DNA from 4 places in the Mesorhizobium sp. M0018 genome. Region 1 is predicted to be linked to each of the others. Evidence: predicted binding sites of a transcription regulator. Region 1 holds the regulator's gene; each other region holds the start of a gene.
The links. The regulator LexA, encoded in region 1, represses DNA repair genes until DNA is damaged. The targets are predictions, from matches to a motif close to TGTTCNNNNTGTGTTCNG.
Positions count from the first base shown of each region.

Region 2: a site for LexA is predicted at 5,605-5,622, ahead of NKJ81_RS23800 (ImuA family protein). Genes of this name have one in related genera too.
Region 3: a site for LexA is predicted at 4,440-4,457, ahead of NKJ81_RS04965 (YifB family Mg chelatase-like AAA ATPase). Genes of this name have one in related genera too.
Region 4: a site for LexA is predicted at 6,494-6,511, ahead of dinB (DNA polymerase IV). Genes of this name have one in related genera too.

Region 1 covers NZ_JAMYVL010000007.1:74,910-82,636, forward strand. Annotated here, with positions in the region: gene trpC (indole-3-glycerol phosphate synthase TrpC) at 1-81, shown strand, start outside; gene moaC (cyclic pyranopterin monophosphate synthase MoaC) at 84-590, shown strand; gene NKJ81_RS11895 (molybdopterin molybdotransferase MoeA) at 590-1,795, shown strand; gene NKJ81_RS11900 (hormone-sensitive lipase) at 1,803-2,633, opposite strand; gene kynU (kynureninase) at 2,729-3,976, opposite strand; gene lexA (transcriptional repressor LexA) at 4,424-5,158, shown strand; gene NKJ81_RS11915 (ComEC/Rec2 family competence protein) at 5,152-7,617, opposite strand; gene gltX (glutamate--tRNA ligase) at 7,714-7,727, shown strand, end outside.
Region 2 covers NZ_JAMYVL010000019.1:84,279-92,005, forward strand. Annotated here, with positions in the region: gene NKJ81_RS23790 (error-prone DNA polymerase) at 1-3,091, opposite strand, end outside; gene NKJ81_RS23795 (DUF6504 family protein) at 3,088-4,566, opposite strand; gene NKJ81_RS23800 (ImuA family protein) at 4,499-5,581, opposite strand; gene NKJ81_RS23805 (hypothetical protein) at 5,723-5,974, opposite strand; gene NKJ81_RS23810 (metallopeptidase family protein) at 6,089-6,511, shown strand; gene NKJ81_RS23815 (hypothetical protein) at 6,519-6,944, shown strand; gene NKJ81_RS23820 (DUF1737 domain-containing protein) at 6,956-7,162, opposite strand; gene NKJ81_RS23825 (HpcH/HpaI aldolase/citrate lyase family protein) at 7,191-7,727, opposite strand, start outside.
Region 3 covers NZ_JAMYVL010000003.1:90,382-98,108, reverse strand. Annotated here, with positions in the region: gene NKJ81_RS04985 (GtrA family protein) at 1-1,708, opposite strand, end outside; gene NKJ81_RS04980 (glycosyltransferase) at 1,838-2,845, shown strand; gene NKJ81_RS04975 (GtrA family protein) at 2,854-3,228, shown strand; gene gshB (glutathione synthase) at 3,446-4,387, shown strand; gene NKJ81_RS04965 (YifB family Mg chelatase-like AAA ATPase) at 4,550-6,079, shown strand; gene NKJ81_RS04960 (malate synthase G) at 6,331-7,727, opposite strand, start outside.
Region 4 covers NZ_JAMYVL010000011.1:119,659-127,385, reverse strand. Annotated here, with positions in the region: gene NKJ81_RS17560 (MFS transporter) at 1-239, shown strand, start outside; gene NKJ81_RS17555 (hypothetical protein) at 264-488, opposite strand; gene NKJ81_RS17550 (VOC family protein) at 718-1,083, opposite strand; gene NKJ81_RS17545 (hypothetical protein) at 1,228-1,539, shown strand; gene NKJ81_RS17540 (sigma-70 family RNA polymerase sigma factor) at 1,548-2,459, shown strand; gene NKJ81_RS17535 (sulfite oxidase) at 2,648-3,805, opposite strand; gene NKJ81_RS17530 (hypothetical protein) at 4,388-5,032, opposite strand; gene dinB (DNA polymerase IV) at 5,200-6,441, opposite strand; gene ybiA (riboflavin biosynthesis intermediates N-glycosidase) at 6,573-7,121, opposite strand; gene NKJ81_RS17515 (GNAT family N-acetyltransferase) at 7,220-7,678, opposite strand.

The DNA of each region.
Region 1 (7,727 bases):
GAGAGCCTGATGCGCCAGCAGGACGTGGCCGCGGCAACGCGCCTGCTGTTGACGGGCAAGGCGCCGGCAGAGGCCGTTTGAGGATGGCGGCCGCCCTCACCCATCTTGGCGCGCAGGGCGAAGCCAACATGGTCGATGTCGGCGACAAGGCTGAGACGGTGCGCACGGCAGTCGCAGAAGGTTTTGTCGCGATGCGGCCCGAGACGCTGGACATGATCCTCGCCGGCGACGCCAAGAAGGGCGACGTGCTGGGCACCGCGCGCATTGCCGGCATCATGGCGGCCAAGAAGACGCATGAACTGATCCCGCTTTGCCATCCGCTGCTGCTGACCAGGATATCTGTCGATATCGAGGCGGACGCCGCGCTGCCCGGCCTGAAGGTGACAGCATTGACCCGCGTCACCGGCAAGACCGGCGTTGAGATGGAGGCTCTGAGTGCCGTCTCGGTCGCTTGCCTGACCATCTACGACATGGCCAAGGCGGTCGACCGCGCCATGGTCATCTCCGGCATCAGGCTGGTCGAAAAGACCGGCGGCAAATCCGGCGACTACAAGATCACCGGAGACGGGGCCACCGAGGCAGGCCGATAATGGCGCTGGTCCCAGTTGCCGAGGCGCTCGAGCGCCTGCTGGACGGCGCAGCAGCGCTGCCGGGCGAACGCGTCGCACTGCTGGATGCCGCCGACCGCGTGCTGGCGGAGCCGGTTGTGGCGCTCCGCACCCAGCCGCCGTTCAACGCCTCCGCCATGGACGGCTATGCCGTGCGGGCGGCCGATATCGCGTCCGTACCGGCAAGGCTTTCGGTGGTCGGCATGGCGCCGGCCGGACGCGGCTTTGCCGGAACGGTGCAGCAGCGGCAGGCCGTGCGCATCTTTACCGGCGCACCGCTTCCCGAAGGCGCCGACACTATCGTCATCCAGGAGAACGCCCGCGATCTCGGTGGCAGCAGCGTCGAAGTGACGGAACCGACGGTGCAGGGGCGCAACATCCGCCGCCTCGGGCTCGATTTCGCCAAGGGCGATGTCCTGCTGCCCAAAGGCCGCCTGCTCGACCCGGCGGCCTTATCGCTGGCGGCATCGGCCAATCACCCCGAGGTGCGCGTGGTCAAACGGCCGCTGGTCGCCATCATCGCCACCGGCGACGAATTGCTGCCGCCGGGCAGCGATCTTGGCCCCGACCAGATCATCTCCTCCAACGCCTATGGTGTCGCCGCTGCCGCACAGTCGGTCGGTGCGCGCGCGCTCGACCTTGGCATCGCGCCGGACCGCAGGGAGGCGATCGCTGCGCTGGTTGAAAAGGCCGTGAAGGCTGGCGCGAACGTCATCGTCACGCTGGGCGGTGCCTCGGTCGGTGACCACGACTTCGTCCATGAGGTGCTGACCGGGCAAGGCATGACGCTCGATTTCTGGAAGATCGCCATGCGGCCGGGCAAGCCACTGATGTTCGGGCGGCTGGGAGACATTCGCTGCATCGGCCTGCCCGGCAATCCGGTGGCAAGCCTGGTCTGCACTCAGCTCTTCCTGAAGCCGCTGCTGGCGCGGCTCGGCGGCCGCGCCTTTCAGCAGGATATACGTCGGGCACGGCTCGGTGCCGCCATGCCGGCCAACGATCTCAGGCAAGATTATGTGCGGGCTGTTGTCATTGATGACGCCGGTACGCTCGTGGCGACGCCGTTCGGCATCCAGGACTCCTCGATGCTGAAAATGCTGGCCGATGCCGACGGGCTGATCGTTCGCGCGCCGTTCGCGCCTGCCGCGGCGGCGGGCTCCCCCTGCGACGTACTGATGCTACGCTGAACCTGCCTCACTCCGAAATCAAGGTCCGGGTCAGCGGATGGTCTGGATCGGCCAAACCGTCGATGATGTTGAAATGATGCCGGTCAGGCTCGACCACCGAGCTGGTCGCGGTACCCAGGCCGATCCAGATGTTGGCCAGCAACGCGCTCTGACGCAGGAATTCAGCGCGCTCGCCGCCGCCGGCCCAGCAGGTCAGGCGGGCCTTGTCCATCGGGCGCAGCAGCACCGGGCTTTCGGCCTGCGCCTCGGCCTCATCGATCGCCAGCGTCTCGTTCATGCCGGTGCGCATGATCGGGCGCAAATCGTGCACCCCCGAGATCGACACTACATGACGAACGCGCCGGACGACTTCGGGCGCCAGCGGCGTCGTCGCCGTAACCATCCGGCTAACAAGATGGCCGCCGGCCGAGTGCCCGGTCAGCATCAGCGGCCCTGCAACGATCGCCGCCGCCTTGCCGATCGCCGCGCCGACTTCCTTGACGATGCCGCCAATGCGTATCTGCGGACAGAGCGTGTAGGACGGCATCGCCACCGCATAGCCGCGATCAACAGGGCCAGCGGCAAGATGCGACCAGAAATTCTTGTCGAATTCCATCCAGTAGCCGCCATGAACGAACACCACGAGTCCCTTGGGCTTGATGGCCGGCAGGAAAAGATCGAGCCGGTTGCGTGGATTGTCGCCATAGGCCATGTCGAGCCGCGCCCTGCCCTCGGTCGAAAGCACGTCGCGGAAAACCCGCGCGGGCTCGATCCAGGCCGCCGGCCAGCGATCGCTGCCGGCTATGTTGGCGCTGTTGGCATAGGCGTTGTCCCAATCGGCAATGTGACGTTCGAACACCCTGCGCCCTCCCTGGCATATGGCCCTGCAGCGTAGCCGTAAGCATCGCGCGGCGCGTCGTCGCCAGCCTCACGATTCCAGCTCTCGCATCAATCTCAAGTGACAGCTGCTTTGATGGCGAAGCGCGCATCCTTCCACGCACCGGTGTGCAGGATGTCCTCAAGCACTTTGGCGGCCTGCCAGACATCGGCATAGCCGACATAGAGCGGGGTGAAGCCGAAGCGCATGGTCGATGGCGCGCGAAAATCGCCGATCACGCCACGTTCGATCAGCGCGCGCATGACCTGGTAGCCATGCTCATGCATGAATGAAATCTGGCTGCCGCGTTTTTCCCCATCGCGCGTGCTTTCGAGCGTGAGCCCGTAAGTGCCGCACTTTGCCTCGACAAGCTCGATGAACAGATCCGCCAGCGCGATGCTCTTCTTGCGCACCGCCGTCATGTCGACATCGTTCCAGATGTCGAGCGCGCCCTTCAGCGTGCGCATCGACAGGACCGGCTGTGTGCCGCACAGAAACCGGCGGATGCCGGTGCCGGCCGCATAGCCTGGCTCGAAGGCGAAGGGCCGTGCATGGCCCCACCAGCCGGTGAGCGGCTGCTGGATGTCGGAAAGATGCCGCTCAGCCGCATAGATGAAGGCAGGCGCGCCCGGGCCGCCATTCAGATATTTGTAGGTGCAGCCAACGGCAAAATCGGCGTTTGCCTTGTCGAGTTCGACTGGCATCGCGCCGGCGGTGTGGCAGAGATCCCAGACGATCATCGCCCCGGCTTCCTGAGCCCTGCGCGTCAGCGCCGGCATGTCGCGCAGTTCGCCCGACTTATAGTTGACGTGGTTGACCAGCACCACAGCGGTGCGTTCGTCGATCAGCTCTTCGATGGTCGGCGCGTCGACTCCCGAGAGGCGCAGCAGCGTATCTTTTCGCGTCGAAACCACACCCTCGGCCATGTAGAGGTCCGTCGGAAAACTATCGCCCTCGGCGACGATGACCTGCCGCTCCGGTCGCATGGCCATGGCGGCGTGCAGCAGCTTGTAGATATTGACCGATGTCGTGTCGCAGACCACTGTCTGGCCGGCCGCGGCCCCGATCAGGCGCCCGAGCTGGTCGCCAAGTTCAAGCGGCATGTTGAACCAGCCGGCCGTGTTCCATGCGCGGATGAGATCATGCGACCATTCTTCGGTCGCGGCCTTGTGCAGTTCATCGAAAGCGGCACGTGAAGCAGCTCCTAGCGAATTGCCGTCGAGATAGATCACTCCTTGCGGCAACACAAAGCGGTCGCGCATCGCGCGCAGCGGATCCGCGGCATCCATCGCCTTTATGGCCACGAGATCGGGAATTCCTGTCATGATTTGTCTGCTCCCCCAAGATCCAACGCAACGCCGGACACGCATCGACTGTTCTTCCATTACTTGGTTGCGCGCAGCAAGGCTCCACCGGCGAGAAGCAGCCTGACCAGGCGGTGGAAACCGGGACTTAACCCGAGGTTGGCGTTTTGAGTTCGTTTCGTTCACGGTGCATTGACCAAACCGCACAGTCGATACGGGTTCAATTCCGTGCCTTTTGCCGACCGACGGCCGATGCCAGTGCCGCCTTCTAGGAGGCCAGAAGGGCGCAAACGAAAGCAGAATCAAGGCGATGAGGCTCGCGGCGGTGAAAATGCGGTACGCCGGTAGGGGACGTCGTTTGTTTCCCGAGCCTTAACGCATTCATTAAACTTTAAACAGTTGCGGAACACAACTGGAACAGATAGTGTTTGTTCTGGGTTTGTTTTTCTGATTCTGTTGGGGGTCGCTATGCTGACACGCAAACAACACGAACTGCTTATGTTCATCCACGAAAGGTTGAAGGAAAGCGGTATCCCGCCTTCATTCGACGAGATGAAGGAAGCGCTCGACCTGGCTTCCAAATCCGGAATCCACCGGCTGATTACGGCGCTGGAGGAGCGCGGCTTCATTCGCCGTTTGCCCAACCGGGCCCGTGCGCTGGAGGTGCTACGCCTGCCTGACTCGATCGCCCCCGGCCTCAATGCGGCACGCAAGTTCTCGCCGAGTGTCATCCAGGGCAGTCTTGGGCAAGGCGCCCCTCGGCAAGGCAAGCCGACATCGTCGCGCGTGCCCGCAGCCGGAAATGACGACGATGTCGTCGCCGCCGTTTCGATCCCAGTGATGGGCCGCATCGCTGCCGGTGTGCCGATCGACGCCATCCAGCACCAGACGCATTCGATTTCGGTGCCGCCGGATATGATCATGGGCGGCGAGCATTATGCGCTTGAGGTCAAAGGCGATTCGATGATCGAGGCCGGCATTTTCGACGGCGACACGGTGATCATCCGCAATGCCGATACGGCGAGCCCCGGTGAGATCGTGGTGGCACTGGTCGACGAGGAGGAAGCGACGCTGAAGCGGTTCCGCCGCAAGGGCGCCTCGATCGCCCTGGAAGCCGCCAATCCGGCCTACGAGACGCGCATCTTCGGACCAGACAGGGTCAAGGTGCAGGGCAAGCTCGTCGGACTGATCCGCCGCTACTGAGCTCCGCCCTTGGCGCCGGCTTTGGGGTTGTCGGCCCGGCGGTATGGCGGCAGGCCCCGTGCCGCGCGTGAAAATTTCCGCTGCACGTGCCAGGGCCGGTATGATTTTTCGACGGCGAAGCGGATCTCGGCGCGTGTTGCCGCTTGTGGATCGAAATAGACGGCGGCACTTCCCGCGCGCGCTAGTTGCCGTTTGGTGACGACGAGGACCAGCCGGTCGTAGTAGCAGGGGTTATGGGCGGTGGCGTCGTCGATGACGATCAAGCTGGCAAAGGCGCAGGCTGGCCGCGCAGTATCGCGGTCCTTGGCTTGGGCGATGATCGCGCCGGATGGATGCCTGGCAAGGCAGAGGCCGTCCGTGCAAATGAACGGCATGCCCGGCGGTAGGTCGGCCGGATCGGCAATGTCGAATTGCGGGTCGTTCTTTCCAGGTGTTTCCGGCGCGACGATAGCCTCTGATGTGAGCGCGCGTTTCCAGTTGTCGATGGTGAACTCATTCGGGCGTGCCCGGTTGACCGCGAGTTCACCGCTGCCGATCGGCAGCGCGACCAGCCGTGCGTCCTCCGAGACCAATACGTCGGGTATGCGTGTCTGCGTTGTCGTCAGCAAGCCGGCGAGCGCAAAAGGAAGTGCCGCCAGCCGCAACCACGTCGTCGCCATGCTGGCAATGACGAGGGCGATCGTCACCAGAAGGACGGATCTCAGCGAAATCAGCCCGACCGCATCGATCGGCGAGCGCTCCGAGATCCACCCGGACAGGGCGATCATCGCCGTCAGCCCCTTGCCCATGACATAGAGAAAAGGGCCATCCGCACCGAACGGCATCGCCAGCGCGCTGAGAACGGCGAAGGGCATGACGACCAGTGACACGATGGGCATGATGGCCAGATTGGCGAACAGGCTGAGCGGCGCCACGCGCTGGAAATGCCATATGGCGAAAAGCGCCGTGGCGCTCCCTGCAATGATCGAGGTCATCGCCAGACCGCACATGCCCAGCAGGACCTTTCGAGTGGCAAAGCGTAGCGGCGACTGCCGCGGCGGCGGCGTGGTGGCCCTGCCGGCGCGGTAATCGGACCAGCCTGCATAGGCGCCGACAAGGGCCGCCGTCGCGGCGAAGGACATCTGGAAACTCGGACCGACCACCTCGTGCGGCGACACCAGGATGACCGCGATGGCCGAGATCGCCAGGTTGCGCATGGTGAGCGCGGCCCGGTCGAACAGCACGGCGATAAGCATCACCGCCAGCATGATGAAGCTGCGTTCGGCCGCCACGACAATGCCGGAAAAGACGAGGTAGGCCGCAATCGAAAAAAGCGCGGCGGCCGCGGCATATTTCTTGACCGGCCGTCGCGATGAGAAATCGGGAAACAGCGCGAAGGCACCCCGCAGCAGCGCCATGATGGTGCCGGCGACCAACGCCATATGCAGCCCCGAGATGGAGATGATGTGGTAGATGCCGGTGCGCCGCATCGCTTCGTTGATCTCCTCGGGAATGCCGGCGCGCACGCCGACGATCAGCGCAGCAGCAATCTCGCCCTCGGCACCGCCGATGCGGCTGCGGATATGGTCGGCGATGGATTCACGCGCGTCTTCGATCGCGGAAGAAAGCTGCGCGGCAAGCGGCATGCTGTCCGACGACACGATTTTCGGATTGCCGAGAAAAAAGCCGCTGCCGCCGATACCGGCGAAATAGCTGTCGAAGGAGAAATCATAGCTGTCGGGCCGCACCGGGCCGGTCGGCGGCAGCAGCCGCACATAGCCGGTGATCTCGGAACCGGCGGTCAGCTCAGCCGGTATCTTCATCGCCGAAACGCGGACCCGTTCCGGCATGTAGCGCAGTGTCGGCCTGGCGGTTGAGATCACATCGATTGTCAGCCTGATGCGGCCGCTCGCCATGGGCTCGTACGATACGACGCGACCCGTCAGCCGCGTCGAGATTTCGGAGCCGAGCATATGCGTTCCGACACGCCATGTTTCGAACTTGGCGGCAAGTACGCCAAGCGCGCAGAGCAGCGCCACCATGAAGCACAGGCGCGTCCTGGGCCATGACCGCGAGACGACGGCACAAAGGGTCGCGAGGAGCGCGATTGCGATCGGCTGTGGAAAGGCCGGCTCCACCGACAGCCCGAAATAAACGACCACCCCGCATGCGAGGAACACCGGCACCAGCAGGAAGGCGATGCCGCGGTCGAGTTCCAGACCGGCCGCTGTGGTTACGCTGTTGCGGATACGGGACGGTGACGGGAGGCGGAAACGCCTGCGCAGGCGTACGATAGGCTCGCCCGCGGGCACGAGAACCGTTGCTGGGTCGCTGGCCGGCAGCGACGGAGCATCGAAGCGCGGAGCAGGTAGCAATGCCGGTGCCGGCAGGACAGGCGGGGGAGCGGCAAACAGCAAGCGTTCGCTGACGTCGCTGCCAACGTCCTCGCCCTCGCCCGCACCACGGCCTCGCACAGCCATCGGGTCTGCCCCTTGCGCCCTCGACCTCCTATGCTACATGAACGCGCAACGCGCGAAAGTCCGCAAACCCACTTCCTTCGCCCGCCTGAGAGTTCCATGCCCGATAAGGT
Region 2 (7,727 bases), on a different contig from region 1:
GGATGAGACGCGCGCCCATGACGATGGGGCGGAAGCGGTCAAAAGTCCTTTCCCAGAAAATGATGTTGGCGACCGCATTCTCGTCTTCCAGCGTCAGGAAAATCGCCTTGCCATTGCCCGGCCGCTGCCGCACCAGCACGAGGCCGGCGACCGAAACGCGCCGGCCGTCCCGCACCTGGCCGAGCCGCACATTGGGCGTGACGCCGGAACGATCCAGCCTTTGACGCAGGAAGGCGACCGGGTGCGCCTTCAGCGACAGGCCAAGCGAGCGGTAGTCGTGGACGACGTGCTCGCCGAGCGGCATTGTCGGGAGCCTGGTTGCAGGCTCCAGATCGCGCAAGCGGATCGCCGGCTGGTCGAACAGCGGCAGCTTTTCGGCGGCACTCTTGCCGTCGAGCGCGCGGACCGCCCATAGAGCGTCGCGACGGTTCAATCCAAGCGACCGGAAAGCGTCGGCCTGCGCCAGTTTTTCGATCTCGTCGACGTTGAGGCCCGAGCGCAGCCAGACGTCGCGTATGGATGCATAGCCGGCGCCGCGCCTCGACACAAACGCTTCCATGCGCTCCTTCGACAGGCCCTTGACCTGGCGAAAGCCGAGCCGGACGGCATGGCTGGTCCGGATGACGCCGCGCATCTGGGCATGGCGGTCAAGGATACGATCCGGATCGAAAGGCGATTTCTCCAAGGCGCAATCCCAGCCGGAAAAATTGACGTCGACCTCGCGGATCTCGACGCCGTGGTCATGCGCGTCGCGGACAAGCTGGGCCGGCTGGTAAAACCCCATCGGCTGGGAATTCAGGATCGCGGCGCAGAACACGTCGGGATAGAAGGTCTTGAACCAGCAGGAGGCATAGACCAGCAGGGCGAAGGAGGCGGCGTGGCTCTCGGGAAAGCCGTATTCGCCAAAACCCTCGATCTGCTTGAAGCAGCGCTCGGCGAAGTCTTTTTCGTAGCCCTTGGCGACCATGCCGTCGACCATTCTCTTGCGGTAATTGCCGATCGTGCCGGTGCGCTTGAATGTCGCCATGGCGCGGCGCAGTTCATCGGCCTCGCCCGGCCTGAAGCCGCCAGCAACGATGGCGATCTTCATCGCCTGCTCCTGGAACAGCGGCACACCCAGCGTCCTGCCGAGTATTTTTTCCAGTTCCGGCTTGGGATATTCGGGTTTTTCCTTGCCTTGCCGGCGGCGCAGATAAGGGTGGACCATGTCGCCCTGGATCGGGCCGGGCCGCACGATCGCCACCTCGATGACGAGGTCGTAAAAGCTTTTCGGCCGCAGCCGCGGCAGCATCGACATCTGCGCGCGCGATTCGATCTGGAAGACGCCGATCGTGTCGGCACGGCAGATCATGTCGTAGACATGCTTGTCCTCGGCAGGCAGAGTGGCCAGCACATAGGGCAGGCCGTACTCGTCCCGCGCCTGCGGATAATGATCCTGGAGCAGGGTGAAGGCGCGCTGCAGGCAGGTCAGCATGCCGAGCGCCAGCACGTCCACTTTAAGGATTTTCACCGCGTCGAGATCGTCCTTGTCCCACTCGACCATCTTGCGCTCGTCCATCGCCGTCTTGACGATGGGCACGATCTCGTCGAGCCGGTCCCGGGTGATGACGAAACCGCCGACATGCTGCGACAAATGACGGGGAAAGCCCATGATCTCGTTGGCGCATTCGATCACATGCCTTGTCGATGGATCGGTCCGATCGAGGCCGCCGGCCTTTGTCTCCTTTTCGCCGAGCTCCGAGGTCGACCAGCCCCAGATCGAACTGGACAGCGCGCCCCGGACGTCGTCCGACAGGCCCATCGCCTTGGCCACTTCGCGCATCGCCGAGCGGCCCCGGTAGCTGACGACGGCGGCGGCCAGCGCGGTGCGCTTGGTGCTGTATTTGGAATAGATGTACTGGATGACCTCCTCTCGCTTTTCATGCTCGAAATCGACGTCGATGTCGGGCGGCTCGTTTCTTTCCTCGGAAATGAAGCGCTCGAAAAGCGTTTCGATCTTGTCCGGGCCGACTTCGGTGATGCCAATGCAGAAGCAGACGATCGAGTTGGCGGCAGAGCCGCGCCCCTGGCAGAGAATGTTCTGGCTGCGGGCGAATTTGACGATGTCGTGGACAGTCAGGAAATAGCGCGCGTAGTTCAGGCGCTCGATCAGAGCGAGCTCCTCCTCGATGCGCTGCGTCACAAAAGCGGGCACGCCCGAGGGGTAGCGGATGGCGGCTCCCTCCTTGGCCAGCCTTTCCAGTTCGGCCTGAGGCCCAAGACCCGATTCCGTCGGCTCGTCGGGATAGTTGTATTGCAGGTCACTGAGCGAGAAGGTCAGCTCGCCGGCAAAACGCAGCGTTTCCGCCAGCGCTTGCGGATGCCTGCGGAAAAGCCGTGCCATCTCCAGCGGCGGCTTTAAGTGACGCTCGGCATTGGCCGCCAGCTCCAGCCCCACCTCAGCGACGGGCACATTGAGGCGGATCGCCGTCAGCACGTCCTGCAGCGGGCGCCGTTCCGACGTATGGTAGAGAACATCGTTGGTCGCCATCAACGGGATGCCGGCCAGATCCGCCATCGCTGCCGCCTGCTCGATACGGAAGCGGTCGTTGCCGCGGTAATCCGGCGAAACCGCAAGCCGCAGGTTTTCACCGAAACGATCCTTGAGCCGGCTAAGGAGTGCGAGGCTGGTTTCCGCGTCCGCCGACACATCCGGCAGTATGGCGAGCGACAGGAGATCGCCCCATTCGAGAAGATCGCTCTGTTTGAGGAGCGTCGCCCCTTTTTCGTTCTCGTCACGCAGATTGGCCTGTGTCAGCATGCGGCAGAGATGCCCCCAGCCCTTGCGGTCCTGCGGGTAGGCGAGGATGTCCGGCGTGCCGTCGCAAAAAACCAGGCGGCAGCCGGGATGATAGGAAACACCCTCCACCTTGGCCTGCTGCCAGGCGCGCACCACGCCCGCCACCGTGTTGCGGTCGGCGAGACCGATCGCCGAAAACCCCAGGAATTTTGCCGCGACCACCAACTCCTCCGGTTTCGAGGCACCGCGCAGAAACGAGAAGTTCGACTGGATGCCGAATTCGGCATAGGGGTTGGCCGTCAGCGCATTCATGCGAAGATCCCATGCATGAACCAGCGCGGCGAGGGCTGCGAGGCGCCGTAAAGGCCCTGGCGATAGAGCCAGTAACGGCGGCCGTCGGCATCCTCGATGCGGAAATAATCCCGGGTCGGGGCATCTTCTCGTCCCGCCGCCCCTCGCCACCATTCCGGCGCGATGCGCTCCGGCCCTTCGGCGCGCGCGACCCGGTAGAGCGCGCGCCGCCAGCGGAAGTTCAAAGGCGGGCCTTCCGGCATTTCGGTGGCCGGCACCTCGATCGGCTCGGGCGAACGGAAAAGCCGGATCGGCCGTTCCGGCTGGAAGACGGTCGTGGGAGCGTCCTTCGCCTTGTCCGGCTGCTTCGGCGGCGAGCTTCTCTGCGGCGCCTCCGTGAAGGGAAGGGTGGCGACGGCGCGCTCCGGCAAATGGCTCTCGACGGCGACCGGCTTCAAGACCGCGCCTTCGCCGAGCCGGGCGCGAATGCGGTCGGCAAAAAGCGCGATATCGGCACCGTCGTCGCTCGTCTCGCCGGCAAGGTCGGCCTGCTGCATGTCGAAGGCGGCGGCGGTCAGCACCGAAAGGCGCACGAGATCGAAGCCATAGCCGGCGTCGATATCCTGTTTGAGCGCGGCAAGCCTTTCGTGGAACAATTTCTGGATCAGCCGCGGCTCGCGCAGAGGCCGCGAGGTGCCGACGGCGATGCGGCTGACGCCGCCATCGACGCGGAAAAGCAGCAGCGCCAGCCGCCTTGCGCCTTCGCCGCGACGCTCGAGGTCGCTCTTCAAGGTGGTCGCCAGCATGCCGGTCAGCCGCTCGATGTCCTCGGTCAGCATGATCGGCTCGGCAAGGTGACGCTCGACCGAAAGCGGTGCCACCGGCAGGCGCGGCGACACGGCCTCCTCGAGGCGGCCAAGCGCCTGGTCGAGGCGCAAGAGCAGCGATGCGCCGAAGCGGCGGGCCAGCGGCGCGCGCGGTGCCGCCATGACGGCGCCCGCCGTGCGCAGGCCGACGCTTTCGAGGCTGGCGCGTACCTCCGGGTCGATGCGCAGCGCCGCCAGCGGCAAGGGCGCGAGAAGCGCTTCCTCCTCACCATCGGGCACGATGCGGTCGCCAGCAAACCGCGCCGCCGCCCAGGCAGTACCAGGCGTGGCGGCAAGCCCGGCGCGGACATCGAAGCCCTGATGGAAAAAACGCGACAGGATATCGTCCAGCATCGAGCGTTCGCCGCCGAAAAGATGGGTGCAGCCGGTGACGTCGAGATAGAGGCCGTCGGTCCCGTCAAGCGCCACCAGCGGGGTATAGCGGTCGCACCAGTCGGCGAGGCCTTCGAGCAGGCGCCGGTCGGCCTCCGGATCGGCCTCCACGATGTCGATCGAGGGATGCATGGCGCGTGCGTCGGCTATGCCCATGCCGCGCTTCAGATTAAGCGCCTCGGCCCGCTCGTCGAGGGCGGCGATGCGCTGGGCGTTCCGGTCGCGGTGACTGATCACCAGCGGCAGGTGATCCGACGGCCGGGAACGCCAGGACCGCCCCAGACGCGGCCGCAGGATCCTCTCGGCGGCGAGATGCGGAAACCACAGGGATAGGATTCTTTGGCCGTTCTGGGGTCCATTCCTGAGACCTTCCTTGCTCGCCCCGTCTTTCTTCGAATATGCGTTCATCGGGGTTCCACTCCAGTGTGAATTTTCCGGGCAAGGCCGTGCGGCTCTTGCCGATGGCGACGGTGAAGGCGGGTCGGCCGATCGAGCCGGCGAGCGGCCCGGCAAGCGTCTTACGCGTTGCCGCCGGTGCCGCCGACAGGATGAGGCGGACGGGCGCTGCCGTCGGTTCGGGCTCGCCGGCCTGGCGCAGCAGGAACAGCGGCCGGCCCGCACTCTGCGCGCGGGCGTGCAGCCGCCGCGTCGCGGTGAGGTCAAGCCGCTGCGGGCTGCCGCGGATTTCGAGGATGACGGCGGCCAGCGCCGTCATCCGGGCAGCCTCCTCGGCGATCCACAGCGCATCGAGCAGCCCTGGCGCCTCGGAAAACAGCAATTGCTCCGGCTCGATGCCGAAGAAGGCGTGAAGCCCCCTGGCATAGGGAAAGCCGGCCTCGCGGAAAACCTCGGATGTGCCGATCCACAGCACCGGCAATCGCGGCCCCTGGCTGAGGATCAGGCTGACGAGCGACAAGGCAAAACCGGCAACGGCCCCGGCATCGCGGGTCGCGGCGCCATGAAACTCGCTCACCGCCGCCTTCGGCAGGCCGCCGCTCAGCGCAGCATCGAGGCGCTCGGCGCCGGTGCGCAAAAACGCATCGGGCGGCGCCACGGCGAGGCCGCGCCGGACAATGGTCAGATTCCGAGCGGGTGTCGGATGCCGAGAGGGTGTCAGACTCTGACGAGGGACATCCGCGTCAAACGACGAACTGGCCGGCGCCTCCAGGCGCTCGGGCAAGGTCCCTTCGATCTTCGCGATCTGGCGGCGCAGGGCAAAAACAGTCTCCCGCGCCACGGCGCTTGTCGCCATGACGGTCAGCTTCCACTCACAATTGTTCCTGTTATGTTCTTATAGATTCCAGAGGGAGGATGAAGAGTCAAGCGGAGTCATGGGGAATTTATTCCTGCCCGATTTTAGCGGGCCGTTCACGAAACAGGAACTTCCCGTGAGTTATCGACCCGGCCGCTTCCGGGCCATCCCTAAAACCAGCCAGACGATCATGACGCCTATGATGGCGCCGACAAGCATCCGAAGCAGGCTGACCAACTCGGAATTCCTGCCGAGATAACTGGTCAAGACCACCAGCACCAAAAGAAGCAGTGCGCCAAACCCTCCACAAATTGCTGCGCTTCTGACGAATTGGTTGCTGAATGGCATTTGAACACTCGACTCTGACAGAACGATGGAGGCGACGTCCATCATCCCGCAAAGGCCATCCCTAGACCAGAGCGGATGACAGATTGCGCCCTTGAATCTGCGGCGTCATTTGCCGAGTCCGACCCGAAAGCCTATATGCCGGGATCAAAGGGATAACGCATGGCTCGCATCTACCAAACCCGCATCTGGCACGACCAGCTTTCGCCGTCGATGGAGGAAATCGAGCTCCTGGCGCTGGAGGCCTATGCCCATCTGCCGGAGGAGTTTCGCAAGCTGACCGGCGAGATCGTCATCCAGATCGCCGAATTCCCGACCGACGAGATCATGGACGACCTGTCGCTGGAAACGCCCTTCGACCTGCTCGGCCTGTTCGAGGGGCGCGGCATCGCCGAGCGCTGGAACCCGCAGACCGGCGAGGGGCCGAACCGCATCACGCTCTATCGCCGCGCCATCCTCGACTATTGGGCCGAGAACGAGGAAACGCTGGGCGACATCGTCACCCATGTGCTGATCCACGAGATCGGCCACCATTTCGGCCTGTCGGACGACGATATGGAGCGGATCGAGGAAGCGGCTGAATAGCACTCAGATGACAGAAGCAGAATTTGCCGATCTGATCGATTGCAATTGGCCGTATCACGACATTTCACTGAGCCGGGAACTGATCGAATCCGCAGTGAGGATTTCGCCGAATGCCGCGTTCTTAGCACTTAGCGAGCTTTGCCATCTGCCCGCAAGTGCTGCCGTCGAGCCCGCCATTCTCCTAGCTCTGGTCGACTTTTGGCTATCCGAAGTCGACCACCCGGTGGCATCTCTGACTGCAGAATGCGCGATCTCCTTGGTCGAACGCAAGCGACTGCCGGTTCCCGAGATACTTACGAAGATGGGTTACGTCTCCGGTTATCCCGGCCTGCTTGCAGCGCTATCGATACTCTATTTCAGCTGCGATGACGTCGACGGGCTCGCAGACGCGCGGCTCAACGAAATCAGAGCCGTCTGGGAAAGGCTGCCGTAGCTGGTAGCACCCTACCAATCGCTGAGCTTGGTGTCGGGGCCGTATTCCTGGCCCTCGATATCCTTCACCACCGCCTGGCCGCAGCGCATGGTCTTGGCCTCCTTGTCATAGGCATAGGTCGGCGAGCCGAACAGGTGCCAGCCCTTGTTCAACGCCGCCGTCACCTTGTGGCAGAAGCTGGCATCGTCCGGGCCGGACAGAAAGCGGTAGAGTTTCATTCTTCAATCCTGTCGTCGGTTACGTTAGTCATGCGCGAACAGCGGCGGCCTTCGCCAGCAGTTTTTCGGCCTGCGCCAGATGCAGCCGCTCGACCATCTTGCCGTTCAGCGCAACTACCGCCCTACCGGTATTTTCGGCGAGCGCGAAGGCATCCTTGACCGCGCGCGCCTCGGCTATTGCTTCGGGCGACGGTGCAAAGGCGCGGTTCGCGGCTTCGATCTGAGCCGGATGGATCAGCGACTTGCCGTCAAAACCCATGGCGGCCGCTTCCGTGCACTCGCGCGCAAACCCGTCCATATCGCGAAAATCATTGAAGACGCCATCGAGCAGGTCGAGGCCGCCGGCACGCGCCGCGAGCACCATTTGCATCAGCCATGGAACGAGATAACGCCGATCGGGCGTGGCGAGAATTCCGGTGTCCTTGACCAGGTCATTCGTTCCGGCAGCGAAACAAGCCAGTCGAGAGGCCGGATCGCGGCCGAGCTCGGCAATCGGCCCAATGTTGAGCAGCGCCTTAGGCGTCTCGATCATCGCCCATAGCTTGACTTCGTCGGCGATAAAATT
Region 3 (7,727 bases), on a different contig from region 1:
CGGCAAGAAAGCCTGCCGGCGCCTTGGCGGCGAGGAGCTTGGTTTCGGCGCTGCCGGGGCACAGCGCGACGAGGCCGACGTGATGATCCGCCACGACCGTCCTGGCATCGGCATCGGACCCAAGGAAGGCATCGAGCGCCAGCAGGTTGCCGGCGACATTGCGATGATAAGGCCCGGCGAAGACGCGATGTCCGGAATAGGCCAGGATAGGCGATCCGAGATTGGAAATTGCCAGCACGGTGGTGCCGGGCAGGCGGCCGAGTGCCGCAAAGGAGGCCATGCGCTGGCAAGCGACATCGGCGCCGTCGCCATTATCGGCGGCGGTATTGCTGTCCTCGAAGGCGACCGAGGTTGCCGCGGCAGCCCCAGTCCAGACGGCATTCACTGAAACCAGCCAGACGGCGGCCATGCGCAGCGCCACGCCGCGCGACGGGCTGACCTCTGCCCGTTGACGCCATTTGGCAATCCAGGCGGCAAGCGGGATGACGGCGAAGGCGATCGAGAATGTCGAACCGCGCACCTGCCAGGCACTGACGATGAAGGCCACGACAAGCAGCGCGCCGACAAGGCTGTCCTGCCGCCGCCAGCCGCCACGGCCAAGGCGAAGCGCCATCAGCACGAGCGCGATGAGCGGCGTGGCATAGCGCGCCACCACCCCGGCCGGATCTTCAGCGAGCAGCTTGAACAGCGATTGCGCCTCGTCGATGTGATCAAGCCATAGCTCCTTGAGGCGCGGATCGAGGTTGGCATAGGGCGCTGCCAGGCATTGTGGGAACAAAAAGACGATGACAGCGGCCAATACCAGGGCAAGCAGGCCAAGCGAGGCGAACCGCCATCGGCGCGTGCGGCCGGCCGGCTCGATCGACGCTATCGCCGCAAGGCCGGTTCCGGCAATCGACCCGACGACGAACTGCACGGTCGAGAAGGCGTCGCATTGCGCCTGACCCCAGGCCGACGGCGCAATGGTGGCGACAAAGACGAGAGCGGAGACGCCGGCAAAGCCGAGGCCGAAATCCCTGGCGATCAGCCTCTCGCCATTGGCGCCGAGGGCGAACAGCATGGCAACAGAGGCGCCGATGGTGGCCACATAAGGCGCGACCTCCATGCCGACGGCCAGCATCAATCCGGTGCACAGGCCGGAGAGCAATGCCGCCGGCCTGCGCGTTGGCGCTTCAAGCAACAGGCTCAGGCTGGCCATGCTCAGCATCAGCTGGACATTGTGGTGATCGAGCGCGCCAGGCGAAAAAATGCCGAGGAAATACAGTGCGGCAGCGCCGATCACGACAGCGGGCAGCACGGCGCTGTCACCGGCAAAGCTGCGCGCGGCGCGAGCCGTGAAAAATACGGTCAGGCAGAAGAGCAGCGCCGGCCACAGCACTTGCGCAACATTCTCGGCAAAGGCCGCGCTGCCGGTCAGGGCCGATACGGCGATGATGATGGCGGCGATCGGCGCATCGACCAGCCGCGACCAATGCATGACGAAACCGCCTTCCAGGCCCATCCTGTACTGGTGGAGATCGAACCACCTTTGGCCGGCCAGCATGTCGCGAACTTCGACGAGGCGCAGCAGATTGTCGTTGTCGCCGCCGGCATTGGTCAGTGCCGGGAAGCCGGCAAAGGCATTGACGGCAAGCGCCAGCGCCGTGGCGAGCAGCGCCAGCGCGATATCGGACCTCCAAATGGAGGCGCCATCGTCGGCTGTGCTCATATCGGGACCTTTGGAAGGAATACGGGGCGGTTTAAACCTAGCCTTAACAGCTTCAATAAATAGTAAAGCCGCCCGAGCGAGGCCGGCGTTTGAGCGGTCAGGGGCCTCACAGGGCATCCGGAGACGAAAATGCCACAAGAAGTGCGCCATGAGCCAAGCATCGCCGTGCTCCTGCCTTGCTACAATGAGGAGCTGACGATCGGAGAAGTGGTGCGGCGCTTTCGCGAAACGCTGCCTGCCGCAGCGATCTATGTCTACGACAACAATTCGCGCGACCTGACGGCGCTCCGAGCCCGCGCCGCCGGCGCCATCGTGGTGCGCGAGCCGCGCCAAGGCAAAGGCAATGTCGTGCGCCGCATGTTCGCCGACATCGAGGCCGACGTCTACCTGATGGCCGACGGCGACGGCACCTATGCGCCGGAGGACGCGCCGCAACTGATCAACACGCTGCTGACCGAGCGCTCCGACATGGTGGTGGGCACCAGGCGCGGTGTCGCCAACGACGCCGGCAGGACAGGCCACGCCTTCGGCAACCGCATCTTCAACAGCCTCTACAAACGTTTATTTGGCTCGGACTTTACCGATATCTTCTCGGGTTACCGCGCCTTCACCAGGCGCTTCGTCAAGAGTTTTCCCGCCGTTTCCGGCGGTTTCGAGATCGAGACCGAAATGTCGGTGCACGCCTCGCAGCTCAAATTGCCGGTCAGCGAGATCGGCCTCGACTATGGCCGCCGGCCGGAAGGCTCCTCGTCGAAGCTGTCGACCTTTCGCGACGGCGCGAAGATCCTGTGGATGTTCGCCATGCTGATGAAGGAGACGCAGCCACTGCGTTTCTTCGGCGCTTTTTCGGTGTTCTTCCTGGCATCAAGCCTGTTTCTGATGGCGCCGGTGCTGATCGAGTTCGCCGAAACCGGGCTTGTGCCGCGCATGCCGACGTGGGTGCTGTCGGTCGGGCTGCTGCTGCTGTCGATGCTGGCGGCGGTGACCGGGGTAATCCTCGATTCGGTGTCGCGCGGCCGGGCCGAGCAGAAGCGCATCTTCTATCTGTCGATGCCTTCCGGCCGCGTCGAACGCGAACGCGCAAGTGCGCTCGCGACTTTGAAGACCGGACCGCGCAAGACCCCGCGGGCGGCTTAGAGCCCTAAATGGGACGCCTCGCCCGCTTCATTGTCGCCGGCGGTATCGGCTTCGTCGCCGACGCGGCGGCGCTTTGGCTGGTGTTGGCGATAGCGCCGCTTGGCCCCTTCGCAGCCCGAATCATCTCGATCGGTTTTGCCTTGTCCGTCACCTGGCTGATCAATCGCCATCTGACCTTCTCGCCTTCCAGCCGCGGCGTCGCGCAAGAGGGCGCACGCTATGGCGGCGTCGGCATCGCCACCAGCCTCGTCAATTATCTCGTCTATTGCGCCATGCTGTTCGCGCTGCCGATGGTGCCGCCGCTCGTCGCCCTTGCGGTCGCCTCGCTGGTTGCCATGGCGCTGTCCTTCCTCGGCTATTCCAAGCTGGTCTTCGACCGCTGAACGCACATCGCATTGGGGTCTGCGCCAGAAGCGCAGCCTCATCATGACCTTGGCCGATTGGCAGAGGCCGCCGATTTCCTTATATCGCTCTCGTCGATGCATCGGCCCGAAAAATCGGAATCGATTTTCGGAAAGCGCGATGCATGGATTCAAAGTGTTGGAGCGTATGTGCGTCCGGGTGGACGCACGTTCGTTGCAACTGCGCCGGAGAGCACCCATGCCCCTGAAAGTCGCCGTCCAGATGGACCACATCTCTACCGTGTCGATTGCCGGCGACACGTCGTTTGCGCTGTCGCTGGAAGCGCAGCGGCGCGGGCACCAGCTGTTCCACTACACGCCCGACCGGCTGTCGCTGCGCGAAGGCAAGGTGTTTGCCCGTATCGAGGCGATGCAGGTCCGCGACGAGAAGGGCAACCATTATTCGCTGGGCGAGAAGGTGCGCACCGATCTTGCGGAGATGGACGTCATCCTTTTGCGGCAGGATCCGCCCTTCGACATGAACTACATCACCACCACGCATATCCTCGAGCGCATCCATCCGAAGACGCTGGTGGTCAACGACCCGGCCTGGGTGCGCAACAGCCCGGAAAAGATCTTCGTCACCGAATTTCCCGACCTGATGCCGGACACGCTGATCACCAAGGACCCGCTCGAGGTCGCCGCCTTTCGCAAGGAGTTCGGCGATATCATCGTCAAGCCGCTCTACGGCAATGGCGGCGCCGGCATCTTTCACCTGCACGAGGCCGACCGCAACCTCGCCTCGCTGCTCGAAATGTTCGGCCAGTTGTTCCGCGAACCCTACATCGTGCAGCGCTACCTCAAGGAGGTGCGGGGTGGCGACAAGCGCATCATCCTGATTGACGGCGAGCCTGTCGGCGCCATCAACCGCGTGCCGGCCGAGCATGATTCGCGCTCCAACATGCATGTCGGCGGCCGCGCCGAAAAGACCGAATTGACGGAACGCGAACGCGAGATCTGCGCCCGCATCGGCCCCGCGCTGAAAGAGCGCGGCTTCATCCTCGTCGGCATCGACGTCATCGGCGACTACATGACCGAGATCAACGTGACCTCACCGACCGGCATACGCGAAGTGCAGCGCTTCGGCGGCGCCGACATCGCCAGCCTGTTCTGGGATGCCGTGGAGGAGAAGCGCAACTAGCCTCGCTTCGCGAGCGGCCGCGTTGCAAACCATTGCCGCCGTTGCGCTCAGCTGTTCCCCAAATGTTCTTGCCTTCGCCGGAAATCTGTGGTTGTCTCCGGTGACGCCGTTCGCGGCATGATCGCAAAGGCTTGGGGCAAAGCCTGCATCCGGGGTGAAGACATGGTGGCGCGGGTTCGCACGGTTGCTTTCCAGGGCATCGAGGCCGTGCCGGTCGACGTGCAGGTGATGATCGCGCCGGGCAAGGTCAACATGCACATCGTCGGCCTTGCCGACAAGGCTGTAGCCGAAAGCCGCGAGCGGGTGCAGGCAGCACTTCATGCATCCGGCCTGTCGATGCCGTCGAAGAAGGTCACCGTCAATCTGGCGCCCGCCGACCTGCCCAAGGAGGGCAGCCATTACGATCTGCCGATCGCGCTCGGTTTGATGGCGGCGCTCGGCGCCATTCCGGGCGACATGCTGGCCGGCTATGTCGTGCTTGGCGAATTGTCGCTCGACGGCACCATTGCCGCGGTGGCGGGCGCGCTGCCGGCGGCGATCGGCGCCAATGCCGAAGGCAAGGGCTTGATCTGCCCGTTCGCCTGCGGGCCGGAAGCGGCCTGGGCCGGCAAGGACTTCGACATATTGGCGCCGCGCAGCCTGATCGCCATCGCCAATCATTTTCGCGGCACGCAGGTTCTGTCACGGCCGGAAGCCGGCATCCATGCCGCGGCGCGCGACCTGCCCGACCTTGCCGACATCAAGGGCCAGGAGACCGCCAAGCGGGCGCTGGAGGTGGCGGCCGCCGGCGGCCACAATCTTTTGATGGTCGGACCGCCGGGGTCGGGAAAGTCGATGCTGGCGCAGCGGCTGCCGTCGATCCTACCGCCGCTGGCGCCCAGGGAATTGCTCGAAGTCTCGATGATCGCCTCGGTGGCCGGCGAACTCGGCGAAGGAAAACTCACCGACCGGCGGCCGTTCCGCGCGCCGCATCATTCGGCCTCGATGGCGGCGATGGTCGGCGGCGGGTTGCGCGTGCGGCCGGGCGAGGCTTCGCTTGCCCATCACGGCGTGCTGTTCCTCGACGAATTTCCCGAATTCTCGCCGCAGGCGCTCGATGCACTGCGCCAGCCGCTCGAGACCGGCGACTGCATGATTGCGCGCGCCAATCATCGCGTCACCTATCCGGCGCGTATCCAGCTGGTCGCGGCGATGAACCCGTGCCGTTGCGGCATGGCCGGCGAGCCGGGCTATCGCTGCCTGCGCGGCGATCGCTGCCGCACCGACTACCAGGCGCGCATTTCCGGCCCGCTGCTCGATCGCATCGATCTCAGGATCGAGGTGCCGGCGGTCTCGGCCAGCGATCTGATCCGGCCGGACCGGGCCGAGAAAAGTGCCGCCGTCGCACTACGTGTTGCCCGCGCCCGTACGATCCAGCGCGAGCGCTTCGAGCGGCTCGGCGCGACCGCCACCACCAACGCCCATTGCTCGCCGTCAGTCATCGAGGAGATCGCCATGCCCGACGCCGCCGGCCTGTCGCTGCTGAGGGATGCCAGCGAAAAGCTCGGCTTTTCCGCACGAGCCTATCACCGCGTCTTGAAGGTGGCGCGGACCCTGGCCGATCTCGAGACCAGCGAGACGGTCGGCCGCATCCATCTGGCCGAAGCGATTTCCTACCGCATGAGCTCGGAACGGATGGCGCAGGCGGCGTGACGTTCCCCTCCCCCTTGAGGGGAGGGTGGCCGCGAAGCGGCCGGGTGGGGTCGCCGGTGAGACGCTCGGCCTGTCGCATTTCGAAACCGACCGAGGTGCGGAGCGTTGCGATGCTCCTCCTAAGGCGCACCGTCAGAATTGGGTTGGCGCACTGCATTGGCGACCCCACCCGGCCCTTCGGCCCACCCTCCCCTCAAGGGGGAGGGGGACGCCGGCGCCTACCCTTGGCCGGCGTGCATCGTGCTTTCGGTTCAGCCGTTATCCCGCGCCTTCAGCTCCAGCCGCCGCGCGTGCAGCACCGGCTCGGTGTAGCCGTTGGGCTGGATGCGGCCTTTGAAGACCAGGTCGCAGGCGGCGAGGAAGGCGATGGACTTGTCGAAATCCGGCGCCATCGACCGGTAGAGCGGATCGCCTTGGTTCTGGCGGTCGACGATCGCCGCCATGCGTTTCATCGTCTCCATGACCTGCTCGGGCGTGCAGACGCGGTGATGGAGCCAGTTGGCGATGTGCTGCGAGGAGATGCGCAGCGTGGCGCGGTCCTCCATCAGACCGATGTCGTTTATATCAGGCACTTTCGAACAGCCGACGCCCTGGTCGATCCAGCGCACGACATAGCCCAGAATTCCCTGCGCGTTGTTGTCGAGTTCCTTCTGGATGTCCGCCTGAGACCAGTTCGGCCGCACAGCGACGGGCACGGACAGGATGTCGTCGAGTTTTGCCTTGGGCCGGCTCTTCAGCGCCGCTTGCACGGCATGGACGTCGACCTTGTGATAATGGGTGGCGTGCAGCGTCGCCGCCGTCGGCGATGGCACCCAGGCGGTGTTGGCGCCGGCCTTGGGATGCACGATTTTCTCGGCCAGCATCGCCGCCATCAGGTCGGGCATCGCCCACATGCCCTTGCCTATCTGGGCGTGGCCGGCCAACCCGCATTCCAGCCCGGTGTCGACGTTCCAGGCTTCGTAGGCGGCAATCCAGGCGGCCTGCTTCATGTCGCCCTTGCGGATCATCGGGCCGGCTTCCATCGAGGTGTGTATCTCGTCGCCGGTGCGATCGAGGAAGCCGGTGTTGATGAAGACGACGCGTTCTTTCGCGGCGCGGATCGCCTCCTTGAGGTTGACGGTGGTGCGCCGCTCCTCGTCCATGATGCCCATCTTGATGGTGTTTTTGGGCACGCCGAGCAGCGCTTCGACGCGGTCGAAAATCTCGACGGCGAAGGCAACTTCGTCGGGCCCGTGCATCTTGGGCTTTACGATGTACATCGAGCCGGCGCGAGAATTGGCGCGGCGCCCGTTCACGCCAACGTCATGCAGCGCGATCAGCGCCGTCAGCGCCGCATCCATAATGCCTTCCGGCACCTCGTTGCCGTCGCGGTCTGATATCGCCGGATTGGTCATAAGGTGGCCGACATTCCTGACCAGCATCAGCGAGCGGCCGGGCAAGGTCAGCGTGCCGCCATCGGGCGCGGTATAGGTGCGGTCGGGGTTGAGCCTGCGGACAAAGTTCTTGCCGGCCTTGGTGATCTCCTCCGCCAAGTCGCCCTTCATCAGGCCGAGCCAGTTGCGGTAGACCAGCACCTTGTCCTGCGCATCCACTGCGGCGATCGAATCCTCGCAGTCCTGGATGGTGGTCAGTGCCGATTCCAGCACGA
Region 4 (7,727 bases), on a different contig from region 1:
CGTTGCCGCTCGCGCTGTTCGGCTCGAACGGCTACGCGAGACTGATGGGCCGCCTCGCCATGCCGAGCCTGATCGCCCAGGCGGCGGCACCCTCGGCCGGAGCATTGCTGCTGGAGCGCTTCGGCCCGCACGGGACGTTGGCCGCGCTTTCCGGCCTGGCGCTGGCCAACGTCATCCTCGCATGCGGCTTGGGCTGGCGGATGCTCCGCCGGCGGCAATCGCAGGTTCAAACCCGATAGGATTTCGACCTGCGTTCGGCGCCTTCAACTGGAGAGCGGGAGATCTTCCAAGGGATCGACAAGGAAAGACGCGGCGATCAGATCGTCCGCATCGAGGCGCAGTGAGCCTTTGGCGCCGCCCATGATGGCGGCAACCTTTTGAAACGTCTTGATCTCATGCTCGGTAATCTGGGCACTTTGCATTCTGGATTTGAGGTCAGCGACGCGCAGCCCCAAACTGTGGGACATTCCGATTTTACGGTTCGACATGGTAAGATGCTCCTCCCCGGCCCATGTTTGTTTTGCCACCCGCCCTATTCGTATTTCCTCCGCCTGCCTAAATATGAGGCATCGCGATACAGCGCCCGAACGCCCGATGCAAGGGAAGGTTCCGGCGCGCAGAGGTCACGAAATAATAATACGAAGGAAGTACGGCCGATGGTCCGGCCGGAGGTAGGACTTAGGTACGACGCCCCGCCGGACAGAGGGCTCCGGTGGCTTATCGGCTGGCGAGGACCATGCGGTTGCCTTCGCTGTCGCGAAACTCCGCCACCGTGCGCCCCGGCTGCCACGGCGCCTCATGCGCTTCGGTGATGATCTCGACGCCGCCCGCTTTCATGGCCGCGATCATTGCCCCGACATTTTCATCGACCAGCACCAATACCGGCTCCGCGCCGGGTGCGTCGTCGGCGCGCCTGACAAAATGCAGGTTCGTCACGGCATGCGGAAATGCCAGCTCGATCCAGCGCCAGCCGCCATCGCCCATCTTCTGGTCAGCCATGACCTGGCAGGCGAGATGCCTGGTGTAGAACGCCTTGGCGCGGTCCTGCTCGAACACCGGAAGCTCGGCAAACTGGATATGCATGATCGTCTCTCCTGCTTGATGGCTGCCGCGCAGCCGCCCACGCGGGAAAGACGATGCGGGCAACCGAAAAGATTCGTCGGCAAGGAGAATCTTTTCAGCGCAGCCGGTCGTCCTTCGTTCATACCAACCAGTCAGGAGACGACGATGGACTACGCGCTCATTCGATACGGTGTGAACCAAGCCGACCTGGCAGATAACCGCGTGCTGGTCGAAAAAGTATTTGAAGCGCTGGGCGAGGCGGCACCGCCGACGATGTGCTATCTTGTGCTCGAGCTGGACGACGGCTCGTTCGTCCACATCGTCGGCCAGGACGGCGATTCGTCGGCGCTGACCGGGCTTGCCGCCTTCAAGGCATTTGCGGAAAACCACGCCCAGCGCCGTTCGACCCCGGCAATGCGATCGCCTGTCAAAGTCATCGGCAACTATCGTATGCTGGCGGATCAGAAAGCCGGGTAGCGCCCGCCATGCCGCTCGCGCAGAAATGGGACGCTACGCCGAAAATGAACAGGGCGACTTTGGAGGTGATGCTCGTCGGGTTGCGGCCAAGGCTGCATCGCTACTGCGCGCGTATGGCCGGCTCGGTGATCGACGGCGAGGACATCGTCCAGGAGGTCCTGATCAAGGCGCTGCAGGCGATCGACGGGGGTGCGATCGTCGAACGTCCCGAGCAATGGCTGTTTCGCATAGCCCACAATGCCGCGCAGGATCATCTGCGGCGGCGCAATCGGGAAAGGTCGCGCATGACCGAGGCCGACATGAGCGTGATCGAGGATCCCTCCGGCAGCGCCGACAGCCGGCTCGCCGCCCAGACCAGCCTGCGTTCCTTCATGCAGCTTTCGGTGCCGCAGCGCAGCGCTGTGATCCTGGTCGACGTGCTCGGCCTCAGCCTGCATGAGACCTGCGAAGTCACCGGCGCGACGCTCGCCGCCACCAAGGCCGCGCTGCATCGCGGGCGGGCGCAGCTCAAGTTGCTGGCGCTGCAGCCCGAACAGGCGCTTGCGCCGAGGCTCGACGCCGATGACGAGCGCCGGCTGCGGCGCTATGTTGACCTGTTCAACGCGCGCGACTTCGACGCGGTCAGGGCACTGATCGCCGAGGACGTGCGGCTCGACGTCGTCAACCGCGTCCGCCTGCGCGGCAAGGCCGAGGTGTCGACCTATTTCGGCAATTATGCCCGTATCAGCGACTGGACATTGTCGCTCGGCTTCGTCGACGGCAGGCCGGCGATCCTCATCCGCCACCCGCAAGCGGCCGACGGCGCGGTGCGCGGCTTCATTCTGGTCGAGTGGCGGAACGATCAGGTCATCCAGATCCGCGACTTCCGCTATGCGCCCTGGTGCCTGGTCGACGCGGAGATCAGGGCCGTGGAGGGGTGAGGAGAGCGCTGGAAATGGTGCGAAATGGCGATCAGGCAGCCTCTTCCTGTTTGACCCAAACGCAATTGCCACATGGCAGCACGTTCTTGGAGCGGTTCCGGTTCTCTTGGAACCGGTAACTCGCTCTAACTATCTGTTTTGCCGCATTTATGCGGACGCCAAATGACTCCATTTGGCGGCAGAATCCTCTAGCCGATACGCACGCGGCGCGTCACCTGGCCATTGCTTTCCCAGTATGTGTGTTTCTTGGCTATCAAGGGATCGTCCATCGCCGGTTGAATTTGTCCCGTGGTGCTGACCGCGCGCGAGGTCACCGTGTGTTCTCCAGGAGAGGGATTTGGCCAAGCCAGGGACCATATTTTCCAGGCGTGTTCGGCCTCCTCACTGTGGTCAATGGTCGCTGGTGTCCAAGGCCCTTGATCGATTTGCACTTCGACCCGGTCGATCGGCGCCCCCCAGGCTGCCCCAACGATGCGGTAATCTGAATCTTTCCGGGTAACCTTCGCAGGCGCGGACTTTATCAGCGCTCGGCCGACTGACGTCTCGGCCCATACGGTCTCGCCGTTGTGGTCTTCCTCCCGGATGGTGACATAGTCACGGGCCATCAGAAGGCTCATGAACCGCGTATCGCGAACCTCGATGCGCTTTAGCCACTTGACGTTGGCGATCCCGTACCAGCCTGGAGCAATGAGCCGTACCGGGAAGCCATTGGGCGCCGGCAAGGCGGCCCCGTTCATTTCATAGCAGAGGAGATTGTCGGGGTTCATCGCGTCGGCGAGCGACATGCTGCGAGCGAAGTTCTGCTGCATCTTGACGTCGCGTATCGGGATCTCGCCCGTGTCGGTACCGAAAAAGACGACCTCGATGCCCTTCTCCAGAACGCCGGCTTCCTCAAGGATCGGGGCGAGCGGCGTCCCTGCCCAGCGAGCATTGCCGATGCCGCCGGTGAAAAAGGGAAACCCGTGGTTGCCCGAGCATTCCACCGTGAAAACGACCTCCTGCCGCGGTCGCGCCCTGATGTCGGCGAGCGTTAACTCGAGGGGCTTCTTGACCAGGCCTCCGATCTCCATCGACCATGTCTTCTCGTCGATCGTTGGTCGGTTGAAATGCGAGATGCTGAAGAACTTGTCGTTTGGCGTTATCCAGCTATCCAAGTCCTCCCAGACAAGCTGCTTCTGGATACCCACCGGATCGGGATTTTCGGTCGGCTGATCCAGCCATCGAATAACTTCCTCGTTCGGCCGTGTTGGAAAAGCGTAAGCCCGGCGCGAGGTATAGAGAGCAGCAATTGCGGCAAGAGCCGCGCTTCCTTGAACAAGAAGTTCTCTGCGCTGAAAATCAGGCATGTTGTTTACCTCCCAGTTGATCCGGAACGGGCTGCAACGTGCCTTAGGCCGTAGCCTGATCACGGATAGGCGACACAATGTGAGGTCTGCCCACCCGGAAGTATCCGGGTAGGTCAGATAATCACCGACGCAAGTCAAGCATGTGAAGCGTTGCACGAAACGCCAGCTCGCGTTTCGCACGCTAAGAGTGCGCCTTTGAGAAGGAACTGTCCACAACTTGGACGGGACATGATGATGATTGCAGCATTCCATACCGATTTCCGGTCCCGCCAAAATCGTTGCTGCTCGGATCGCTGCCGAACGCCCGCTTCTGGGTCATTTCCGGACTTTCGCAGGTTTCTCGTCGAACCGGTGTTTCCTGCCGGCCCATGGGTTGGCCGTGCGGCCGGCACCGCCCTGGTCGCTTGGGGCGGCGCAACGCTTTTGGTCTGACGACCAGGGCCGCCTCGAATGTCGCATTTGCAGGAGGAGGGCGGGCCCGGGCGGCACATCAGAACCGAGGTGGCCAGCAAGCAGGCCGCCCGGCTCGGGCGCGGCAGAATCAATCACACGTGAACCATTCGCCAACCGAGCGGGGACGCCCTAGTTGGTGGTGACTTGCGTCACCGCCACGCCGGTTATCCTGCCGTTCCCGGCTGTGTAGGTGAGCGTCTGCGTGACCGTGGTGTCCTTCTGGTCGGGAGACGAAGGAGGATAAGAGGCGGCGAAGCCGAAATGGCCGTAACGATCGGGCTTGGCGGCGCCAAATTTCGCGGCCACGTCGCTCAGCGGCGCTCCGACGCCGGGCGTATCGAGTTCAATTGCTGTCAGGCTGGCAGGCGCGCCGGCGCATCCTTCCGGCACCTTGCCTTCCGGGTTCGGCTGCAGGGCGACGGACAGGACACCGTGGTCGGAACCGCCCATCTCGCCGGATACGAACCAGAAGATCGACGGCGATCCGCCGGCGTCGGGGCCGGCATAGCAAAGCCAGTGGCGTGAATCTCCGGCGTCACCTTCATCGTGCATCGCTCCGCCGAAGGCTTTTTCGACATCGGCAAGCGTGGTTTCCTCAAGCTTTATCTCCAGCGGCCCGGCCTTGACCTGCTTGAACAGCGGGCTGGCCAGCGGCGAGTTGATATCGCCCAGGGATGGAATCGCCCGGTCCGGGTTGAGCGGCTTGGCCAGCGTCGTTGCATTGGTCACCAGTCCGGCAACGATGAGTGCGAAATATCCGGCGTTCTGTCCCATGCCGATCTCCTGTCGTTCGAAGTGAGGGCGGAAGGATTTGCGAGCGGGTGCTACCCTGTCTGGTTGATACCCAAACCGGTGCACGACGAACTGGTCCAAGATAAATTCACAACGGCGCAGCCTTCAACGTCATTCCGGCGACTTGGCAACCAAAGTGTAATCGAGGCTCACAGTTCCTTCTCGGCCAGCTCGCGAAACGCGTCGGGAACCGACCGCTGTAGCCCGAGCGCGACCGAGGCGTAGCCCACCGCCTCCCAGCCGAAGCGGTCGCGGATCTTGTCGACGGCGCGGTCCGCGGTCCAGCGCGCCGCGCCCTTGCTGGTGCCGGGGCGGCGGCGGTCGTCGTCGAGCCCGAGCGGCAGTTCCAGTTGCAGGCCGGCATGCTGCTCCAGATGCGAGACGGCGATCGCCAGCAGCGAGATTGTCTTTTCGTGCGGATGGTCGATGAGCACCTTGCGCACCAGCGCCTCGGCGATCTCGGCCAGCATGGCGGTTGCCGATATCGGCTGGTCGACCGTGATCGAGCGCGTCACCGAGCGCAAATCGGCAAAGCGGACGCGAACCGTCACTGTACGGCCGGGCCGGGATTTCGCCCGCAATCTTGTGGCGACCCTGTCGGCCAGATGCAGCAAAGCGGGCACGAAGACTTCCTCGTCGGCCGGTTTTCGGCCAAGCGCCGACTGCGCACCCGCCGAGCGCGCCCGGCGCTGCGTCTCGAGCTTGCGCGGATCGCGGTTCCACGCCAGCGCGTTGAGTTTCTCTCCCGCCGCCGGCCCGAGCAGGCGCTCAAGCGCCCCACCATTGGTCTTCGCCAGCTCGCCGATGGTGTTGACGCCGATGCCGGCCAGCCGCTGCCTGGTGACCGGGCCGACGCCCCACATCAGCTCGACCGACAGGTGGTGCAGGAACTCCAGCTCGTGGCGCGGATCGACCACCACCAGCCCGTCCGGTTTTGCGACCTGTGAGGCGATCTTGGCCAGATGCTTGGTGCGGGCTACGCCGACCGAGATCGGCAGGCCGAGCTCGGCCCGCACGCGGCGGCGGATCTTGCCGGCGATCTCGGCCGGCGAGCCGAACAAATGGGTGCAGCCGGCGACGTCGGCAAAGGCCTCGTCGATCGAAATCCGCTCGACCACCGGCGTGAAATCGCCGAGCACCTTGATTGCCGCATCGCCCAGCCGCTGATAGTCCTTGAAATGGCCGCCGACGAAGACGAGTTGCGGGCAGAGTTCCCGCGCCCGCCGTCCCGGCATACCGCCGCGCACGCCGAACGCCTTGGCTTCATAGGATGCGGCAAGCACCACCCCGCCGCCGACGGCAATCGGCTTGCCGCGCAAGGCCGGGTCGAGCAACTGTTCGACCGAGGCATAGAAGGCATCCAGATCCGCGTGGAGGATGTTGGCTTCCATCCGGCCCGTTCGCCCGCGGCGGTTCGAACGCCGCATTGTCTCGAGTTGCGGTGAGAACATAAAGAGAACATTGTGGGTGGATTGTCAAGCAGCGCGGAGGCTGCCGCAGATGACGAGCGCACGGCAAATGTTCAGCCGCGCAGCCGATCGCGGGCCTGCATCAGCGCGAATCCCAACAGGTTCTCGCCGCGCCACAGCAGCGGGTTCACCGCCCTCTCGTCATCCGCCGCAGGGCCGATACCCCACACCCGGTCGACAGGGCTCGCCTCGACCAGCACCCGGTCATGCGTCGACAACAGATATTCGCGCAGCGCCGCGTTCTGACGGAACTTCTGAAAGCTCCCTTCAGTGACGATGCGATATTTGTCTGCATCCCATTTGGTGCCATCGAAGCCGCTCACCTGGCGGCCAAGCTGCTTTGCCTGCTTGGGGCTCGCCGCCCTGAGGATTTGTGTTGCCGTCGGAACATCACCGAACAGTCGTGCCTTCTCGGCCATCATCCAGTGTTCGGCAGTCGGATAGCTCAGGCCATCGACGGTAAAAGGCGCATGCCACCACTGGCTGAAGCACGACGTGCTTATTCGGCCGTCCTTAGACGGCTGATGGCCCCAGAAGAACAGGAACTTCTGCCGGGGCTTTGCGCGAAAGGTTTTCTCAAGCCAGGTTCGGTCGTAAATCATGGGCGGATGGAGCAGGGCGAAAGGCCGGCTTGTCAATGCTCCATTCAGAGTGGGTAGCGAAGATGAGCGGTCGGCGCTGAATGCGATGAAATGCTGATCTACAGCGCCATCTTGTAGCCGAGATGACTGGCGGTGAAGCCGAGGCGCTCGTAAAAAGCGTGCGCCTCCCGTCGACCTTTGTCCGTGGTGAGCTGGACGAAGCTGCAATTGCGCGAACGGCATGTTTCAATCGCCCATTCGATCATCAGCTTGCCGACGCCGCGCGAGCGCCATTGCCGGGCGACGCGAACGCCTTCGATCTGGCCGCGCCAGGCGCCTTTTCTCGAAATGCCTGGAAGGAAGCTGAGCTGCAGCGTTCCGACCACTTGCCCGGCGTTGACCGCGACGGCCAGCAACTGGTTGGGATCGGTATCGATTGCGCTGAAGGCATCGAGATAGGATGGCGCAAGCGGCGTGGACGGGTCTTCCCGGTCTGCGCCGAGCACATCGTCGGCAAGCATTGCAACGATCGCCGGCAGGTCGGGCGCCTGCGCGCGACGGAATTCGATCTCGCTCATCGCGCGGAGACATACGGCGCGGTGTCGGCGATCGCAACATCCGTTTTGA